DNA from 2 places in the Bacillus sp. ISL-35 genome. Region 1 is predicted to be linked to the other one. Evidence: a T-box and tRNA genes for the amino acid it is inferred to sense, from the RefSeq annotation. Region 1 holds a T-box; the other holds one or more tRNA genes.
The links. A T-box is a leader RNA that pairs with one kind of tRNA and senses whether it is charged. The one in region 1 lies ahead of J7E38_RS22025 (valine--tRNA ligase), so its partner is inferred to be a tRNA-Val.
Positions count from the first base shown of each region.

Region 2: it has a tRNA-Val gene. The T-box ahead of J7E38_RS22025 (valine--tRNA ligase) is inferred to sense a tRNA for this amino acid. The anticodon was not compared.

Region 1 covers NZ_JAGGQK010000024.1:1,386-9,388, forward strand. Annotated here, with positions in the region: gene spoVID (stage VI sporulation protein D) at 1-159, shown strand, start outside; gene ysxE (spore coat protein YsxE) at 322-1,359, shown strand; gene J7E38_RS22020 (hypothetical protein) at 1,378-1,572, opposite strand; T-box leader at 1,753-1,996, shown strand; gene J7E38_RS22025 (valine--tRNA ligase) at 2,055-4,694, shown strand; gene J7E38_RS22030 (bifunctional folylpolyglutamate synthase/dihydrofolate synthase) at 4,758-6,068, shown strand; gene J7E38_RS22035 (sensor domain-containing diguanylate cyclase) at 6,150-7,868, shown strand.
Region 2 covers NZ_JAGGQK010000002.1:265,483-273,485, reverse strand. Annotated here, with positions in the region: gene J7E38_RS04580 (PQQ-dependent sugar dehydrogenase) at 1-65, shown strand, start outside; gene J7E38_RS04575 (hypothetical protein) at 132-692, opposite strand; gene J7E38_RS04570 (cupredoxin domain-containing protein) at 864-1,253, opposite strand; tRNA gene J7E38_RS04565 (tRNA-Val) at 1,548-1,620, opposite strand; gene J7E38_RS04560 (NUDIX hydrolase) at 1,712-2,329, opposite strand; gene J7E38_RS04555 (WYL domain-containing protein) at 2,465-2,686, shown strand; gene J7E38_RS04550 (TRAP transporter permease) at 2,720-4,672, opposite strand; gene J7E38_RS04545 (DUF1850 domain-containing protein) at 4,662-5,207, opposite strand; gene J7E38_RS04540 (TAXI family TRAP transporter solute-binding subunit) at 5,382-6,374, opposite strand; gene J7E38_RS04535 (alpha/beta hydrolase) at 6,576-7,301, shown strand; gene J7E38_RS04530 (YjcG family protein) at 7,418-7,927, shown strand; gene J7E38_RS04525 (GNAT family N-acetyltransferase) at 7,934-8,003, shown strand, end outside.

The DNA of each region.
Region 1 (8,003 bases):
GTGTGCATCGTCCAGCAAGGCGATTCGCTTCAATCAATATCGGAACGCTACGATGTGCCGGTACAGCAGCTTTTGAGAGTAAATCATTTAAGCATCGACCATGAAGTACATGAAGGCCAGGTATTATATGTTCCCGGTGTGGCTATTCACCAATCATAATCAATGAAAAGGAGCAATGCCTTGTCCAAAAGGAAGCTAGTTGTCAGGGCTGGCTTGGCTGCTGGCTGGGGTTGTGACAGCACTAAGTATGGGCAGGTGTTTACAAGCACCTGCCCAACTCTATTCATGCATAGAAGTTCCAGAAAGTAGGCGAGTGATCCGATGGATGATCGCAATTTTTTAAAAGAAGAATCTGCTGTGTTGAAGCAATATCCAATCGAGCCCTATTTTGCGGAGGACTTTGGAAAAATAAAGAAGGTCTATACCAAATCAGGAACCTTTGCTTTGAAAAAAATCCATCCGTATGAAGGAACAGATTTTATCAAGCATATCCAGACTCTTTATCAAAAAGGCTATAACAGGATTGTTCCCGTCTATCCGGCTAACGACGGCAGATATGGGGTTTTGCATAATAATTCGCTGTATTATTTAATGCCATGGATGCCAAATGCCATCAGGGAGGATCAATCTGAAAGGCATAAACAGCTGTTCAGGGAGCTGGCAAGAATGCATACCCTGTCAGCCAAGGAGCTGGAAATCAGCCCGGAAGTGAAGCAAGAGCATTATGAACAGACATTGAAGGAATGGGAGAAAGAAGAAGAGTTCGTCAATGGTTTCCTTGAGAGCTGCGAGAACCGGGTGTATATGTCCCCGTTTGAACTAACATTCTGTCTGTATTACATCCAGATTCGGCAGGCGATGCAGTTTGCCAGACAAAAGCTGGAGGCGTGGAGTGAGAAAACGAAGGAGCAAAAGAAAACGAGGACTGTGACGCTTCATGGCAAAGTCTCGCCTGAGCACTTTCTGTTCGATGAAAGGGGATACGGTTATTTTATCAACTTTGAAAAAGCAAGGAAGGGTTCTCCGATTCAGGATTTGCTGCCGTTTCTGGCAAGGTCTTTAAAAACGCAGCCGAAGCACGGTGACGAAATCATTGACTGGATTTATGTATACCTGAAGCATTTTCCTTTCCGTGATGATGAAATGCAGTTATTCATGAGCTATCTTGCCTTTCCGTCAGGCATCATCCGGGTCGCAGAGACCTATCATCAACGCAAAAAAGAAGTGGATGAAAGGAGGTTTGTCCAAAAACTCCAGCGCCAATATTGGCTTTTGAACAATACTGGCTATGTGGTAACCAAAATGGATGATCTCGAAAAGCAGAAAGAGCAGGCAAAACAAGAGGGAGCCCAGAGCTGAAAGCGGCTCTAAGGCTCCTTAAAATATTTCAAATTTGATTGCCAAAGCGATCAGGATGAAAATTGTTAGCAGGAAGACATCAAAGGTTGACGGGAAGAAAAGGGTTCGTATTCCCTGAAATACACAAAAAGGAATGATCAGCTGTGCGCACACTGCCCTCGCCGTCCTCGCCCACCTGGGGAGTGTATACGGATTATACCTCTTTCTTTTCATAGCCATCCCTCCAAGCATGTAAGATATCCCTTTTTTATTCTATGAGGCATTGGCACAAAATGTGCTGATTATTGGCACAGTATGTGGCGTGATGTATAAAATAATGAAAAATAGGAAATGATGATTGACGTCAATCATCTTTTTTAGGTAGTATAACTAATATACAAAAACCAAAAATAAAGCAAAGCATTGACAGGGAAGAGTACATGAGAAGCCAGCTTCAAGAGAGGAAGTCCAATTGCTGGGAGGACTTCTAAGCAGGAACCATGGAAGGTCGCCCTTGAGCATCGCCTGGGAACGGGATAATCTCAGTAACAGGCGACGGTGAAGAGCCGTTATCCATATTTGAGCCAGCAGCAGGATTCTGTTTTTACGTTGCTGGGAAAAAAGGTGGTACCGCGAACATACTCCATTCGTCCTTTTATGGCGAATGGAGTTTTTTTATTTTCCAAAAGAAAAGCATTTGAATGGAGGAAAAAATGATGGAAGAGAATTTGTCGATGCCGACCAAATATGATCCGTCTTCGATTGAGCAGGGACGCTATGAATGGTGGGTCAAAGGAAAGTTTTTCGAAGCGAAAGATGATGAAACGAAGAAACCTTATACAATCGTGATTCCGCCGCCAAACGTAACCGGGAAGCTGCACCTTGGCCATGCGTGGGACACAGCGCTGCAGGATATCCTTACGCGCATGAAGCGCATGCAGGGCTACGATGTTCTTTGGCTCCCAGGAATGGACCATGCCGGAATCGCCACACAGGCAAAGGTTGACGAGAAGCTGCGCAGCCAGGGCATCAACCGCTATGAGCTTGGGCGTGAAAAGTTTTTAGAAGAAGCATGGAAATGGAAAGAAGAGTATGCGCAGCATATCCGTAAGCAATGGTCAAAGCTTGGACTTGGACTTGATTACAGCCGCGAGCGCTTCACATTGGATGAAGGCCTTTCAAAGGCTGTTAAAGAAGTTTTTGTATCTTTATACCGCAAAGGATTGATCTACCGCGGCGAATACATCATTAACTGGGACCCGGCAGCGAAAACAGCTTTATCTGATATCGAGGTTATCCACAAAGATGTTCAGGGTGCTTTCTACCATATGAGATATCCTCTTGCAGATGGCAGCGGGCATATCGAAATCGCGACAACAAGACCGGAAACAATGCTTGGGGATACTGCGGTTGCTGTCCATCCTGAAGATGACCGCTACAAGCATTTGATCGGCAAGACAGTTACCCTGCCAATCGTCGGCCGCGAGATCCCGATTGTCGGCGATGATTATGTTGACATGGAATTCGGTTCTGGAGCAGTTAAAATCACTCCAGCACATGACCCTAATGACTTTGAGATTGGCAACCGCCACAATCTTGAAAGAGTCCTTGTCATGAATGAAGATGGCTCAATGAACGCGAAAGCCGGCAAGTACCAGGGCATGGACCGTTTCGAGTGCCGCAAGCAAATCGTCAAAGACCTTCAGGAGCAAGGTGTTCTTTTCAAAATTGAAGAACACATGCACTCTGTAGGACACTCTGAGCGCAGCGGAGCAGTTGTTGAGCCATACCTGTCAACGCAATGGTTCGTTAAAATGCAGCCGCTTGCTGATGAAGCAGTAGCGCTGCAAAGCAAAGAAGAGAAAGTAAACTTTGTCCCTGAGCGCTTTGAAAATACCTATATGCGCTGGATGGAAAACATCCGCGACTGGTGTATTTCGCGTCAGCTTTGGTGGGGTCACCGCATCCCGGCCTGGTATCATAAAGAAACAGGCGAGGTATACGTTGATCACGAACCGCCGGCAGACCCAGAGAACTGGGAACAGGATAATGACGTTCTTGATACATGGTTCAGCTCAGCGCTATGGCCATTCTCGACGATGGGCTGGCCGAATGAAGAAGCAGCTGATTACAAGCGCTATTACCCGACAGCTGCACTAGTAACAGGCTACGATATTATCTTCTTCTGGGTTTCAAGGATGATTTTCCAGGGACTAGAATTCACGGATCAGAGACCATTCAAGGATGTATTGATTCACGGACTCGTTCGTGCCGAAGATGGCCGCAAGATGAGTAAATCACTTGGCAACGGAGTCGATCCGATGGATGTCATCGACCAGTATGGCGCTGACTCACTCCGCTACTTCCTGACAACAGGAAGTTCACCGGGGCAGGATCTTCGTTACAGTACCGAAAAGGTTGAAGCGACATGGAACTTTGCCAATAAAATTTGGAACGCTTCACGATTTGCATTGATGAACATGAATGGCCTGAAATATGAGGAATTCGATTTGAGCGGCGAAAAATCAGTTGCTGACAAGTGGATTTTGACAAGGCTGAATGAAACAATCGAGACTGTTACGAGACTTTCAGACCGTTATGAGTTTGGTGAGGTTGGCCGGGCTCTTTACAACTTCATCTGGGATGATTTCTGTGACTGGTATATTGAAATGGCAAAGCTGCCGCTATACGGTGAAGACGAAGCGGCCAAGAAGACGACAAGATCGATCCTTGCCTACGTTCTTGATAACACGATGCGCCTGCTTCACCCATTCATGCCATTCATTACCGAAGAAATCTGGCAGAACCTGCCTCATGAAGGGGAGTCAATCACTGTTGCAAGCTGGCCACAGGTTGATGCAGCTCTTACAGATGAGCAAGCTGCAGAAGATATGAAGCTGCTTGTTGAAGTCATCCGTTCTGTAAGGAATATCCGCTCTGAGGTGAACACGCCGCTCAGCAAAAAGGTTGATATGTTCCTGAAGGCAAAGGATGAAAAGACGTTAAGCATGCTGGAAAACAACCGCGGTTACATTGTCCGCTTCTGTAATCCAGAAAACCTGGAAATCGGGCTTGAAGTCAACGCTCCTGAAAAAGCGATGACAGCAGTCGCTACAGGTCTCGAAATCATCATGCCGCTTGAAGGCCTGATCAATATCGACGAGGAAATCGCCCGTCTTCAGAAGGAAAAAGAAAAGCTGGATAAAGAAGTCGAACGTGTCCAGAAGAAGCTTTCCAACGAAGGCTTCGTTAAAAAGGCTCCTGAAAAAGTCATTGAAGAAGAGCGCGCGAAGGAAAAAGACTACGTTGAAAAACGTGCAGCAGTAGAAGCACGCATCAATGAATTGAGAAACTAATAATTAAAACTTTGAAGACGAACCATTATTGGTTCGTCTTCATCATGAATTGAGGTGTTTTACATGTTTGAAACATATGAACAAGCAATGAAATGGATCCATGCAAGGCTGCGTCTGGGCATGAAGCCGGGATTATCAAGGATGGAATGGATGCTTGAGAGGCTGGAGCATCCTGAAAGAACGATCAAGACAATCCACGTCGGCGGAACGAATGGGAAAGGCTCTACAGTCACCTTCCTTCGTTCGATCCTGCAGACAGCAGGCTACCGTGTCGGCACCTTTACCTCTCCATATTTCGAACAATTCAATGAGCGGATCAGCATCAACGGACAGCCAATCAGTGATGATGAACTGGTTGAATTGACGAATGTGATCAAGCCGCTGGCGGACGAACTGGACCAGACAGAATTGGGCGGACCGACGGAATTCGAAGTGATCACCGCCATGTCCATCTACTATTTTGCAAAAATGTCTCCAGTTGACGTTGTCATCTATGAAGTGGGACTCGGTGGACGCTTTGATTCGACAAATGTCATCCATCCGCTGCTCTCAATCATCACCAGCATCGGGCTGGACCATACAGCAATACTGGGTGATACCTATGAACAAATCGCTTTTGAAAAAGCGGGAATCATCAAGAACGGCGTGAGTGTCATTACGGGAGTGAAACAGCCGGAAGCGCTCGAAGTAATCAAAAAAAAGGCGCAAGAAGGAAAATCACCGCTGTATGTGATGGAGAAAGACTATTCAACAAGTACCAGAGAGTCTTTGCAGCAAGGAGAGCGATTTGCCTTCTCCAGCATGTTCGGCCAATTCAATAATTTGGAGACATCCATGCTTGGCTCCCATCAGGTCGACAATGCGGCATGTGCAGTCATGGCGGCCCAGGTCCTTGCTAATTACTACTCCTTCATGATTGAAGAAACTGATATCCGGGAAGGACTCATCCATGCTTATTGGCCGGGACGTCTTGAAATCCTCAGTGAGGAACCCTATGTCCTGATTGATGGTGCGCATAATGAAGAAGGAATAAATGCACTTGCCAGTGAAATAAAATCGCGTTATGCCGATAAAAAGATTACCATCTTATTTGCAGCTCTCAAAGACAAGAAGTTTGACAAGATGATTGCAACTCTGGAAGATGCAGCGGACCATCTAGTCTTCACAACATTTGATTTTCCGCGGTCTGCGTCTGCCGAAGAGCTGATGGAGGCTGGAAATACAGATAAACTTAGCGTTGCCAGCGATTATCATGACTTCCTTCATCGCAAAATAAATGAGATCAAAAGCGATGAAATATTAATCGTGACAGGCTCTCTGTATTTTCTTTCAGAAGCAAAGCCGGTGATCGTGAATCTGCTGAAAAATAAATAAGAAAATTATGACATTGAACAAAAAGTTTGCTAAAATATTTAAAAAGTGAGACTTTTTACCCAGTCAAAAGGAGGTGGATAAATGAAGATATCCCCTATGTTCAAAAACTCTATTTGGTTTGCATGGCTGCTGGCCGTTCCAGTCGGAATCTGGGTGATATATCAAGTTTATCCACCACCGGATGTCAGCGTCTGGGAAGTCATTCCCTTTCTTGTCCTGATGGCCGTCGTGGCTTCCATGCCGATGGTCGTCAACAATACGCCCATCTTCCTGATTCAATGGGTATCACTCGCGGTATTCCTGAACTACGGAATTTTCATCGAAATGATGTTGATGCAGATTTCGGTATTGATCCTTTTGATGAGGCTGCGTGTTCAAAAAACGGATCTATACAGATTTCCATTAAACTCGTTAATGTTCTTTATCGTATCATTGGTGAGCGGTCTGCTGTTTTATGCGCTCGGTGGTCGTGAAGGGGTTGATCTGGCAAAGGATCCATACATTTATGTCCTTGGAACAGTTTATGGCATTAGCAATTACGGAGTGAACACCCTATTCTTGTTATTTTTGCAAGCGATGATTTTAAAACAGAAGGGGCCATACTTCGGAAAAGACTTTATTTGGGAAACAGTCACGACATTGATCACCTTCCCGATTGGGTTCGTTCTATATGAGCTGTATTTGAGTGAAATGGGACATTATTCGTTATTGTTCGTTGGGATTCCCTTCGCAAGTCTGTCTATCATTCTCAGTCTCTATTACTCCAGCGACAAGGTGAACCAATTTTTACAGAATGCGGCGGAAATCGGACATCAGCTGGCAGAAAGATTGAAGGCAGATGAAGTGCTTGATCTTTTCGTCAAAAAGCTGATTGAGATGCTGCCGGTAGATTATGCTTACATATTGGATGTAGTGGATGATAAGGAACTAAAATTGATCCATAAGGTTGAATTCGGGGAAGTCCTGGAACCGGTTGCGGCACCGCTTGAAAAAGGCAAAGGAATCAGCGGACTCGTCTGGGCAGGGAAAAAACCTGTACTCTTCCACTCCAAAAAAGAATGGAGCCACATAAATTCAGGCTATGTCCCACCGGGAGCTGAAAGCATACTCGGCGTTCCCATTGCCCGGAACAACCAGGTTGTCGGTGTACTCGTCCTCGCCGCAAACAAAAAAAGAGCATTTGAAAAATCACAATTGATGATAGTCGACATTCTCTGCTCCCACTTCGCGATTGCCGTGGAAAATGCAAGGCATCACGAAAAAACAAAGGCAAACAGCGAGCGATGCGCGCTCACTGGATTGTATAATTATCGTTATTTCGAAAACAGGCTGACCACCGAATTCGAAAAGCTGCAATCAGGCCAAAGGGACCTCCTATCCCTCATTCTGCTCGACATCGACCATTTCAAATCTGTCAATGATACATACGGTCATCAAAGCGGAAATGAGATTTTAATACAGGTAGGCGAACGTCTCAGGAAAAAAGTCGGCATGATTGGAACCCTTGCACGATACGGCGGAGAAGAGTTCGTCATCCTGGTGCCAAACATGATGAAAGGCGATGCGCTGAAACTGGCCGAACAAATCAGGCTGCTGATTGCAAATGAGCCTTTTATCCTCCTGCAATCAATGGATGAAGAAGGAAAACAGCTGCATGTCAACATCACCGCCTCAATCGGTGTAGCCACTGCGCCTCAGGACGCCGATGATTCATTGGCATTAATCCGGCATGCTGACCGGGCCTTATATGTTGGAGCAAAGCGATCCGGACGGAACCGAGTTGCGGAATATGTGAAATGATGAAATACCACTTATTCAGGTGGTATTTTTTCTGTTCCATATCACTATTAATTGTCAGTTTTCGCTGCAGATTCATAGTGTCATATAGTGTCGTTTGCTAGTATAATAGGAAGAAAGTATGAGGATTATGCGAAA
Region 2 (8,003 bases), on a different contig from region 1:
GGGTTTATGGCTCGATGAAAGTGACTGACTTTAACCAGGGTACAATTTTTGAAATCATTCCTTGAATCTTGAACCCTTTCTGATTTCTGAGGGCTTTATCTGCCAGGCAATAGTGAGAGATTTGGCAGACACTAAATTATTAACCTTTTTAATCTTTTAAAAATGTTTAATGCAATTTCAACCCATAACCAGCTATAAAGGAAAGCAAATAAAAAGATCCCTGCGGTTGTAAGAAATGAAAAGGAATCTGAAACAACTGGTCCTAAAACGGGAAAGTCGAAGATAAATAGCAGAATGATAATTCCCAGCATTAAAAAAATTGTACCTGCCGCAATAATGCTTAATCTCTTCCTAAATAAGCAAAATGCTGCTCCTATCCCCAGTCCCAACAGTCCTGTTGTAAAGGCGAATACAATTAATTCACTTGGCTGCAGAATAAATAACAAGATAATGGTCAGCAAGTAAGACATTACTCCAAGTGGAATGGAAAACATTGAACATAACAAAATAGGTGCAGTGGCGAGCGGACTAAAAAATAATCCTATACCTGGCAAAAAGCCTCCAGCTGCCTGTAGCATAACTGATATACAGGCCAAAAAAGACCCCAAAATGAGCTTCATCGTTTTTTTGCGTTTTTTGAATATCAGTTTAGATAAACGCACTTCATTAGAAATAGGCTTAAAAAAATACAACTTTCCACCTCATCTTAAATGATATATGGCTTACCGTACATTATATTTATCATTATTAGAAGTGGAACTACTCTTACTATTTTAAACAAAAAAGGAGCATGGATGGGACACCCAAAAAGTTAGATTTCACTCTAACTTTTTGGGTACTCAGTACATTATTGTCCCTGCTTTTTAATTAACATTTACTTTCCCAACCATACCTTCCTGGAAGTGATACCGGCATATCAATTCATAAGTACCCTTCTGTTCTGGTTTCACAGAAATGTTTTTTTCTTTTCCTGGCTGGAGCTCGATGTCAATCCCCAGCTTTTCCACTGTAAAGGTATGCTCTTTCTTCCCTTTGTTTCTCAATATCAAGGTTGTAGTGATTCCGTTTGGAATGTTGATAACTTTAGGATTAAAATAATCATCATTCAACTCTACCTCAATCATTTTAGCATTCTCCATAGGTTTAGTTGCAGCAACGGATTCGGCAAAACCACTATGTAACCCTATAGTTGTCACAACCGTGAACATAGCTACAAACAAAATCAATCCTGTAACCCACTTTTTCACAGGCATTTGCTATCCCTCCTTTCCTAATCCTTATTTTTTTCAAAGTTAAATTAAATTATCACTCTAAATTAACGGGAAGCAGCAAGAAGGTATAATATCAGTAGCTAATAATAAAAAAGCTCTGTTAAGTATTGTTCTTAACTGAACATTTTTGAACGGAAACGGCAATAAGTTTTAATAAGGTAGCGGCTGATTGAATTACGCCTACTTGTCTGTTAAATGAGCAAAAAATGTTAGCAAAAAAAACAAAAAAAGCCTCCATCCCCTGTTATATAAGGGATGGAGGCTTTTTCAAAAGTATGATTCCTACTGGGTTCGAACCAGCGACCTCTACCCTGTCAAGGTAGCGCTCTCCCAGCTGAGCTAAGGAATCGTTCTAAGTTGTCCTATTTAATGAGGACATAAATTAATATATACTGGATTCAGTATAAAGTCAATAATTTTTCCCCATAAAGTTTTCTGGATTATGAATTTCTTATACTTTGGATGATCCTATTAATATACTCATCTTCATGAGGTACAAAATCCTTTTTGGAGACCAGCATCTCTTTTGGTTTCTTTTCGCCTTCCTCACTTACCATGAAACCTTTGAGCCTTATTTCATTGGATTTGGCAAACCATAGATCTTCAAAATCGGTCATGCTTGCCACCATGATCCCTGAGACCTCATCCTTTTGAAGCTGGAATTTTTCAATAGGCTGATGTTTCTTGTACAAGAAAACATGGCATAGCTCTCGGTCAATGAATTCTGGGCTGATTAGTGAATCTTTGATGGTACCTAAAGATTGTAAATCTTCAACAGTCACGTCGATTCCGAGTTCTTCCTTTACTTCCCTCAAGCCATCAAGAGGAGTTTCATGCGCCAGAATATGCCCTGCTGCGGTGATATCCAGCAAACCGGAATAATCCTTCTTGGCGGAACTCCGAACTTGAAAATAAAGAAAGTCCTCCCCGTTTATCCGCTCTGTAAACCAGCAATGGAATGTCTCATGCCAGTGGCCAGCTTTATGGACATCGGACCTCGGTGCTGTTCCCAGGCAAGTCCCATGTTGATCAAAAATTCTAAGCATTTCACTCTCCATCCTTCACACCTCCATTCCAAATTATACCACCATTTACCTTTCAAAAAAAATAACGAACAAACGTTCCAAAAAAATTGAATAGAGAACAAATGTTCGGGTATAATATAATTATTAAAAGATAAGGAGTGAATACACATGAATTTTCTTTTGGAAAAATCACTAAAAGAAAACCAGCCTGTTGAAATGATTTATTTTGCAGTCGATAACCAGATCACACAGCGAAGGATCATTGTAAAAGAGATCAGGGGGAATTACTTTAAAGCATTTTGTTTTCTTAGAAACGAGGAACGTTTATTCAAGGTTGAAAACATCCTATCCATCATGCCAGAAAAACGGCACTTCCTTAAAATCAGTTAAAAAAGAAGCCCCCGGAATGAGGACTTCTTAAAATTAACTAACTGTACTTGGCTCAGGTGTATTGTTTCTCTTGATCAGTATTTGCAAAGCAATGAGTAGAACAAAGGAACCAAGTCCGATTATATCCGTAATTTTCTCAGGATAAATCAGCATTAAGCCGCTTACAACTCCAATTATTCTCTCGTACCAGAACAATTTCCTCAGCCAGAAACCAATAATACCTGCACCAATAAGCATCATGCCGGCAAGTGCTGTAAACACCACCCAGATTAAGTAATACCATGTTGTATCAATCATTAACAATTCTGGAGACAATACGAACATATAAGGGATGATGAACGCCGCTATTGCCAGCTTTGCTGAGTTAACCCCTGTTTTTATTGGTTCACCGCCTGACACACCAGCTGCCGCAAAAGCCGCCAGCGCTACTGGAGGTGTAATATCAGCGATGATCCCGAAATAGAATACAAATAAATGTGCAGATAAATCAGGTACTCCCAGCAAAATGATGGCCGGTGCTGCAATGGTTGACGTAATGACATAGTTTGCTGTTGTCGGTGACCCCATTCCTAACACCAGGGATGCAACCATTGTAAACGCCAGGGTCAGGAGTAAATGTCCTCCGGCAAGATCCAACAATCCATTGGCGAGCTTCAGGCCAAGGCCGGTTTTCGTCACTACCCCTACAATGATCCCTGCAGCAGCAGTTGCAGCCGCAACACCTAACGCCGTGCGTGCCCCATCGACAAGCGCATCAATTACATCTCTGAAACCAATCCGGGTTTCTTTCTTTATCGCACTAACCACAACGGTAATAACAATACTCCATAGAGCGGCTCTCATAACACTCATTCCGCTTACCATCAGGACAATGACAGCCAATATTGGCAATAGCAAATAGATTTTAGCCATAACTTCTTTGCGGTCAGGCATTTCTTCAACCTTCAATCCCCGCAGGCCGACCCTTTTTGCTTCAAAATGTGTCATGATCCAAATCCCGGTAAAATAAAGCAGCGCTGGAATTGCTGCAGCCTTAGCGATATCCCAGTAAGTGATGCCACCGCCAATGAATTCTACCATCAAGAAGGCAGCTGCACCCATGATAGGCGGCATAAGCTGGCCACCGGTAGAAGCAGCTGCTTCTACTGCACCTGCAAATTCTTTACGATATCCGAGCTTTTTCATCATCGGAATCGTGAATGAGCCAGATGTAACAACGTTAGCTACAGAACTGCCGCTGATTGTTCCTTGCAGGGCACTAGAAAAAATCGCAACTTTAGCAGGACCGCCGACTCTTTTTCCGGCAATGGAAACAGCAAGATCGTTAAAATATTGGCCAACGCCTGTTTTCACTAGAAACGCGCCAAATAACAAGAATAAGAAGATAAACGTAGAAGAAACCCCCAATGGTGTTCCTAGGATCCCTTCAGTTGTGAAAAACATTGTCTGGATCAAGCTGTCAAGTTCAAGTCCTCTGTGTGCGAGGAAACCCGGCATATATGGACCATACAATGCATAACCCAAAAACAGAACCGCAATAATCGTAATCGGCAGACCTACCGTTCTCCTTGTCGCTTCGAGGACGAGTAAAACAGCAGCAAGCCCAATGTAAAAATCAACCGGGGTCAGACGGCCAACCCTGTTGACTAGTTCATCAATCATCAGCGGCCAATAAGCACCAACAGCAATCGCAATAATCGCTAATAGGATATCGTACCAGGCGACTTTATGATGAACACGGTCTTTTTTTCGGGCAGGAAATAAAATAAAAATCAGTGCAAGCGCAAAGCCCAGATGGATGGATCTTTGCAACTGTGCAGTCAATACTCCAAAAATTGATGTGTATAACTGGAATAGTGAGAATGACAGCAGCAAGATGAATGCAATCATGCCCATTATCCCTTTTAATTTCCTTGATGCAGCTTCAGGATCGTATTTTTCCAACAGCTCCTGCTGTTCCTGTTCTGTTAATGTTTCATTCTTCATGCTCAAGGATATTCACTCCTTTCATTTGCTGAATAACATTAATTTTCATTACTTTTATCCTTACTCTCGTTCCAGGTTTTATTGCCTGAGCAAGCGGAAAGGAGATCTTACCTTGCAAAAACGTGTGATTTGCCCTCACTTTGCCGACGCGGAGGTCAAAGTGCTTAAATCTTCTATCCATATTCTTAATAAGGTACTTGCCATCCTGCATCTCAAAATGTTCACCTTCCGCAATTTCTGATGGCATACCAATCGCAAAATCTTCATACTCCAATTCATATTGCTGAATCTCATTTTGTTCGGTAATTTTATAGCTTTCAATTACGTCGGACAAATGGATGGAATGTGTATACTTTATCTTAAACTTGTCCCCTTGTGCAATAGGTACATAGCATAGTACATCTTCTTCTTCAGGTTGAAGAAAAACAAGAGCTTGTTTATAAGGAATATTGATTGAGATTAATAAAATGAACATAATGAGGAGCAACAGAACGAAGATCTTTTTATTAAAATTAATTAAGTTCATATAACCCATGCCTCGCCTGTCCTATAACGTTCAAAGAGGTTTGATTAATATTCAGTAAAAAAAGACCGGAATAGGGTTCGGTCTGTTCTGTCGTGGAACCGCCGAAGTAACAAATGCACTCCAGAAATATTAATTGACCGGGCAAAATCCAATGATGGATTTTGTCCGGCCAGAGTTTGAATATTACTCAGCAGCTTTGATTCCTTTTTCATCAAAATACTTCTGTGCTCCTGGGTGTACATCAATTCCTACACCATTCAAAGCATTTTCAGGCTTGATCTGCTTAGCTTTTGCATGTTGTACCTGGTCAAGGTTTTCAAAAATTGATTTAGTGATATCGTAAACAACTTCATCTGAAAGATCCGCCTTTACTACCAGCATTGCCAGAACAGCAACTGTTGGCACATCAGAACCCAATTTGTAAGTTCCTGTTGGCACCACTTCTTTTGCGTAGTATGGATATTTTTCAATTAGTTTATCAGCCTTATCAGCATCTATAGGAACAATCACAACTTTTTCTGTTGCTGAAAGTTCTTCAACAGCCGCAGTTGGATGTCCGGCTGTTACGAATGCAGCATCAATATTGCCGTCTTTAATGCCATTTACCGATTCATCAAAGCTTAGATCCTGCTTTTTGATATCATCAATTGACATTCCATAAGCTTCAAGTATTTGCTCTGCATTCGCTGCAGTACCAGATCCTGGTGCACCTATCGATACCTTTTTGCCTTTAAGGTCATCGACAGACTTGATACCTGATTTTTCAGTTGTAACGATTTGGATTGTTTCAGGATAAAGCGTACCAATCGCTTTAATATTATCGATTTTGTTTCCATCAAACATCAGCTTTCCTTCAGTTGCATAAGAAGCGATATCTGTTTGAGTGAAGGCGATTTCACCTTTACCATCTTTAATGCTCTGCATGTTTTCAGCAGATGCTCCTGTTGTTTCCGCATTTGTATCGATACCTGTTGCATCAGACACAATCTTGGCAAAAGCTCCGCCAAGCGGGAAGTATGTACCACCCGTACCGCCAGTAAGGATGCTCATGAATTTAGGTTTTTCTTGTGATTTTCCTTCTCCGCCCTTTTCGTCAGAGCTGCTGCCACAAGCTGATAGCACCATCGAAAGTACTAGCACAAGTGCAGTGAACAAAAGAAACTTTCTTTTTTTCATCAGATTTCCCCCTTTGATATATAATTGTTCACCATAATTCTACCATAAGACTTCACACAATTGTCAAACATGTTACTTGCTTACTAATTTCATGCCGGCTTATAATACATTACCTGAAAAGCTTTTTGAAAATACATATGCTAAAATCGTCTTGACGGCAAAAATGTAAAATAGCAAATCTAAGGTTTTGGAGGTAAATAAATGGATTTTCCAATGGGCAAAATTGAAGAAATCACACTCCAAAGCAAGGAGCTGGGCGAAGAAATAACGATGCTGGTATACCTGCCTGCCAATTATTCCCCATTGTATAAATACTCCTTGCTGATCGCACAGGATGGACGCGATTATTTCCAATTGGGGCGGATAGGCAGGGTTGCGGATGAATTCCTTGCAAAAAAAGAAATTGAAAACGTCATCATCGTTGGAATCCCATATGATTCTGTCGAAGACCGACGCCAAAAATACCATCCGAAAGGAGAGCAGCACCAAGCCTATATTCGCTTTTTGGCCCATGAGCTTGTCCCTTATCTCGATGAACGCTATCCAACCTACCAAATGGGGATGGGACGCGCTTTGGTCGGTGATTCGCTTGCAGCAACCGTTTCACTGCTTGCAGCTATCCAGTATCCTCATACTTTTGGAAAAGTTCTGCTTCAATCACCTTATGTGAATGAGGAAGTATTTTCGGCGGTTAAGAACTTCAATCAACCTGAGTTGCTGAATATATACCACAGTGTCGGCGAACAGGAGACAGTTGTTAAGACGACATCATCCAAAAACAAAGATTTCCTTACACCAAACAGGGAGCTTTCAAAGATGTTCAAGGAAAAAAGCTTTGGCTATTTTTATGAAGAATTTAGTGGAGACCATACATGGACTCATTGGCAGCCCAACCTTAAGCGGGCAATGAAAAGAATGTTTTCCTAATGAATGCTTCTTTATATTATATATTTCAAAAATTTGTTATAATGAATGGTAAATCATAATTTTCAGTTTTCTTAACTGAACGAGAAGCAACACTATAATGAAACGGGGGTATTTAGATGAAATTCGGTATTGTCATTTTTCCATCAAAGAAGATCCAGGATTATGCTAATTCGATGAGAAGGCGCTATGACCCACATTATGCATTAATCCCGCCACACATCACTTTAAAATCTCCATTTGAAGCGACAGAAGAGGAGATTAAGGATATCGCCAATAAGATCGATTCGATTGCCAGGAATTTCAAACCAGTCAAACTGAACATCAAGAAGATTGGTTCTTTTAAACCCGTAAATAATGTCATATACCTGAAGGTTGAATCACCTGAAGATTTAGGCTCACTCCATAATGAACTAAATTCAGCATTCGATGGAAATCAGGAATATAACTTTGTACCGCATATCACTATTGGGCAAAAAATGTCCGACGATGAGCACTCGGATGTCTATGGTTCATTAGGGATGACAAAAGTTGAATTCGAAGATACTGCCGACCGCATTCATTTGCTGTACCAGCTGGACAACGGTTCATGGACTGTATATGAAACATTCAGGCTTGGAAAGGAATAAATAATCGTGGAAGTAAAAATTGTAAATAGCGAACAAGAATTAGCAGACGCATTTGAAGTACGTAAGACCGTTTTCA